DNA from 2 places in the Streptomyces sp. NPDC059248 genome. Region 2 is predicted to be linked to the other one. Evidence: riboswitches for the same ligand, from Rfam matches in the RefSeq annotation. Region 2 holds a riboswitch; the other holds the start of a gene.
What was found. A riboswitch is a leader RNA that binds a small molecule or an ion and turns the genes downstream of it on or off. The one in region 2 is predicted to bind glycine.

Region 1 (2,448 bases), on a different contig from region 2:
GCAGTCCGTCGGGGCCGTGGTAGACGGCGTACATCCCGGCCATCACCGCGAGCAGCACCTGAGCGGTACAGATGTTGCTGGTGGCCTTCTCACGGCGGATGTGCTGCTCGCGGGTCTGGAGGGCGAGGCGGTACGCCCGGTCGCCGTCCGCGTCGACGGAGACACCGACGAGGCGGCCCGGCAGGTTGCGGGCGAACTTCTCGCGGACCGCCATGAATCCGGCGTGCGGACCGCCGAAGCCCATCGGGACGCCGAACCGCTGGCTGGTGCCGACGGCGATGTCCGCGCCGAGTTCGCCGGGGGAGGTGAGCAGGGTGAGGGCGAGCAGGTCGGCGGCGACGGTGACGACCGCGCCCAGCTCGTGCGCCCGCTCGATCACGGGGCGCGGGTCGCGTACGGCCCCGGAGGCGCCCGGGTACTGGAGGAGGACGCCGAAGACTCCGCGTTCGGCGACGTCGGCGGGGATGCCGTCGCTCAGATCGGCGACGAGGACCTCCACCCCGGTGGGCTCGGCCCGGGTCTCGATCACGGCCAGCGTCTGCGGCAGGACGTCGGCGTCGACGAGGAAGACGCCGTCCTTGACCTTGCCGATCCGGCGGGAGAGCGCCATGGCCTCGGCGGCGGCCGTGCCCTCGTCGAGGAGGGAGGCGCCGGAGGTCGGCAGACCGGTCAGATCGGCGACCATGGTCTGGAAGTTCAGCAGCGCCTCCAGCCGGCCCTGGGAGATCTCCGGCTGGTAGGGGGTGTACGCGGTGTACCAGGAGGGGTTCTCCATGACATTGCGCAGCACCACCGGCGGGGTGAAGGTGCCGTAGTAGCCGAGGCCGATCATCGACGTCAGTACGGTGTTGCGGTCGGCGAGCGCGCGGAGCTCGGCGAGCACCTCGGGCTCGGTCCTGGCGTCGGGCAGACCCAGCGCCCCGACGCTCTTGATCACATCGGGTACCGCGGCGGCGGTCAGCTCGTCCAGCGACCCGTAGCCCACCTGAGCCAGCATCTTGGCCCGGGCCTCGGCGTCGGGTCCTATGTGGCGCTGCTCGAAGGGGATTCCCCGCTCCAGTTCCCGGAGGGAGATGCGGTTGGCGGTCATACAGGCGGCCTCCTGGTCAGTGACGACCCGGTGAGGGGCACCCCGGCGGATGCCCGGGATGGCCTCCCCCTCTGTCATCTCAACCTGAGAGCTTCACCGTCCGCCCGTGGCGGGGGCGGGCCGGCTTTCACCGTCGGTGTGAGCGGATGCCGTCCGGCACCCACTCCACTTTCCAGAGTGACCTCGTCCACGCGGTACGGGTGCCTGAGAGATTCCGGGGAGGAGTTGCTCCTTCGGCGCCACCGTCGACCTGCCGGTGGGCTCTCCCGCGCGGGGTCAGCAGCCGCTGCCAGCCTACCAGCGCACTCTTCGGCAGGTGAGGCCCGTGATCGCTCGAGTGGCCGACGACCACGATGTGCTTTTTCGTGGTGTTTGAGGGCTTTCGGTGTTCGTCAGGCTTTTCCGGCAGCAGGTACGACCTTCTGGAGGGACCGTGCAGACCGATATCGATCCGCGGAGCCTGATCGGCCGCAAGGCGTACGACCGCGACGGTGTGCGGATAGGGACCGTCGACGAGGTGTATCTCGACGACGCCACCGGCTCACCCGATTGGGCGGCCGTCCGGACCGGGCTCTTCGGCCGGGACTCCTTCGTCCCCCTCGCCCCGAGCACCGTCGTCGAGGACACCCTCCGGGTCCCCTTCGAGCGGTCGCTGATCAAGACGGCGCCGGACTTCGGCGTCGGCCGCCATCTCTCACCCGCCCAGGAGCTCCAGCTCTGCCGTCATTACGGCATCGAGGTCTCCGCCCCGTCCGCGCCGCCCTCTCCCCCGGCGTCGTCCGGCCCGGTCCCCGACCGCTCCTTCGGTACGGTCGCCGGCGAGGACGGCCCACCGGGCGGCTCCCCCGGCCGATCCACCGGCTGATCCGGCGGCCGTTCCACCAGCGGCAGCGGGTCGGATGGGGTCAGTTCCGGGTCCTCCACCCGGAACGTCCTTACCCGCCCGACCGGCCCCCGGGGCACCTCGAACCGCACGGTGACCCGGCCCAGCCCGCTGCCGTGCACCCATCCGGGGCCGTGTACCGCATGGGTGACGTCCTGCCCGGGGGACCACTGCCGTACGGAGGGTTCCGCGGGGGCCTCCGGAGCGGCCCCGGACCCGGCCGCGGCATCCGCGGGGCGGGGGCCGCGGGCCGCCTCCCCGACCCCATCTCCACCGCCACCACCGGCACCCGTGCCCGCGGCCCCCGCCCCGGACACGGAGCCGCCGAGCGCCTCCGCGGCCTGGGCGAAGAGGTCCTCCTGGGTCCAGTCGGCGAGACCGGAGACCCCCACCCCGAGGAGACGTACGCCTCCCGTGGTGTCGACGCCCTCCAGCAGCCGCTCCGCGGCCTCCCGCACCACCATCGGGTCGTCCG
Region 2 (2,448 bases):
GATGGGGGGCCGGATGGAAGGGGAGGGTGGGGCCGAGGAGCGGGGCGGCCGGAAGCGGAGGGCGGGGCCGAGGAGCGGGCCGGACGGGCGGACGCCCCGGCTCTACTTCCGCCGGCGGTAGAACGGCAGCGCCACGACCTCGTACGGCTCGCGACTGCCCCGGATGTCGACCCCGACACCCGGCGTGCCGGGCGCGGCGTGGGCCGCGTCGACGTACGCCATGGCGATCGGCCTGCCGAGGGTGGGGGAGGGGGCGCCCGATGTGACCTCGCCGATCACCGTGCCGTCGCCCGCGACCACCGGATATCCGGCGCGCGGCACCCGGCGGCCGTCGGCGACGAGTCCGACGAGGGTACGGGGCGGGGCGCTCGCGGCCCGCTCGGCGGCGGCCTCCAGCGCCTTGCGGCCCACGAAGTCGCCCTCCTTCTCGAACTTCACCACCCGGCCGAGCCCGGCGTCGAAGGGGGTGAGCTCCGTGGTCAGCTCGTTCCCGTACAGCGGCATGCCCGCCTCCAGGCGCAGCGTGTCGCGGCAGGACAGGCCGCAGGGCACCAGACCAGCGGAAGCGCCCGCCTCGGTCAGCGCCCGCCACAGCCCCTCCGCGTGCTCCGGCGCGACGAAGAGTTCGAAACCGTCCTCGCCGGTGTATCCGGTACGGGCGATCATCGCCGGGACACCGGCGACGGTGCCCGGCAGCCCCGCGTAGTACTTCAGCCCGTCGAGGTCGGCGTCGGTGACGGCGGCCAGGATCCCGGGGGACTCGGGCCCCTGGACCGCGATCAGGGCGAAGGCGTCACGGTCGTCGCGGACCTCCGCGTCGAAGCCCGCCGCCCGCTCGGTCACCGCGTCGAGGACGGTCTGCGCGTTGCCCGCGTTGGCCACCACCAGATACTCGGTGGCCCCCGTGCGGTAGACGATCAGGTCGTCGAGGATCCCGCCGTCCTCGCGGCAGATCATGGTGTAGCGGGCCCGGCCGGGACCGATGGTGGAGATATTGCCGACCAGGGCCTGGTCCAGCAGGGCCGCGGCCTCCGGGCCGAAGACGGTGATCTCGCCCATGTGGGAGAGGTCGAAGAGCCCGGCCCGGGTGCGTACGGCCTGGTGCTCCTCCCGCTCACTCGCGTACCGCAACGGCATGTCCCAGCCCGCGAAGTCGGTCATCGTCGCACCCAGGGAGCGGTGCAGGGCGTCGAGGGCGGTACGGCGGGGGACGGTGCTCATGGACGGTTACTCCCAGGGCAGGGCGGAAGACATGACGACGAGGACGTTCCTCCCCATCTGTCATCGGAACCTGAGAGGTTCGTCGCGAGACGTCGTACGGATGGCCGTACGGACGGTCGTGACTTGCACCTTGGGTGGAGCCGGAGGACCGGCCCGCTTTTCAGATCTGCCTCGTCGCGCGCGGTACGGGGCCTGAGAGATTCAAGGGAGGAACTTGCTCCTTCGGCGCCCGGAGCCGAGTCCGGGTCTCTCCCGCGCGGATTTAACCGGCCGGTATGCAGTTGGCGGGCACATCATTGCACGCAGACCGGGAAGTCCGGGAGCCCCGGCGGCGTTGTTCTCCTGCGTGGACACCTGGTCACAGTCCCGTACGGGAACCGCGCGACGGGCCGGGCCGGTCCTACCCGGGAGAGGCGTGCGCCGGGCGCACGGCCGGGGCACGAGAGGCGCAGCCGGGAAACAGAAGGGAAATGCCGGAAAAAACGCTCGCATCTCATTACCATTTCTTTACGGTCCATTGACGCTCCATGGGCATAGGTGTGGGTGACCTGACATGGGGGAGGAGGGTGTGATGACGTTGCAGCGCTCCAGTGCCTACGCCACGACCACGGGGGTGCCGGCCCAGCCACAAGCGCCCGCGCGGGAGCGGTTCCGGGCCGCCGTACCACCGGTGCTGCGCGATCTGCGAGCCCGCGAGGGCCGCGGCCCGCACGGGCTCACCTTCGCCGCCGGAGACCTGGTAGTGGTCTCCGGACTGCCCGGAAGCGGGAAATCCACCCTGATCAAACGGACCGCCGCGGCCTCCGCCGTGGACTCCCAGGACACCCGCGACCGCTGGGACACCAGCCTGCCGCGTCTCCTCCCCTACGCCCTCTACCGGCCCTTCGTCCGGCTCGCCCACTACGCCGGACTGCGCCGCGCCCTGCGCGGCGGCGAGAGCGTCGTCGTCCACGACTGCGGCACCCAGACCTGGGTCCGCCGCTGGCTCGCCCGCGAAGCCCGGCGCCGCGGCACCGGCCTCCACCTCGTGCTCCTCGACGTCCCGCCCGCCGTCGCCCGCCAAGGCCAGCGCGAACGCGGCCGGGGCGTCTCCGGATACGCCTTCGCCCGGCACCGCAGGGCCGCCGGACGGCTGATCTCCGACGCCGAGGAGGGCCGCGCCCCCACCGGCTGTGCCTCCGTCATCCTGCTGGACCGCCCGGCGGCCGGCGCCCTCGCCCGGATCTC

Region 1: it holds a riboswitch for glycine, as region 2 does, so the genes downstream of both, gcvP (aminomethyl-transferring glycine dehydrogenase) here and gcvT (glycine cleavage system aminomethyltransferase GcvT) in region 2, are expected to answer to the same signal.

The regions. Positions count from the first base shown of each region.
Region 1 covers NZ_JBHYZV010000085.1:9,839-12,286, reverse strand. The annotation lists gene gcvP (aminomethyl-transferring glycine dehydrogenase) at 1-1,090, opposite strand, end outside; glycine riboswitch at 1,273-1,369, opposite strand; gene ACFXG1_RS27910 (PRC-barrel domain-containing protein) at 1,524-1,955, shown strand; partial or broken gene ACFXG1_RS27905 (DNA polymerase IV) at 1,847-2,448, opposite strand, start outside.
Region 2 covers NZ_JBHYZV010000109.1:5,703-8,150, reverse strand. The annotation lists gene gcvT (glycine cleavage system aminomethyltransferase GcvT) at 103-1,221, opposite strand; glycine riboswitch at 1,393-1,486, opposite strand; gene ACFXG1_RS30400 (AAA family ATPase) at 1,793-2,448, shown strand, end outside.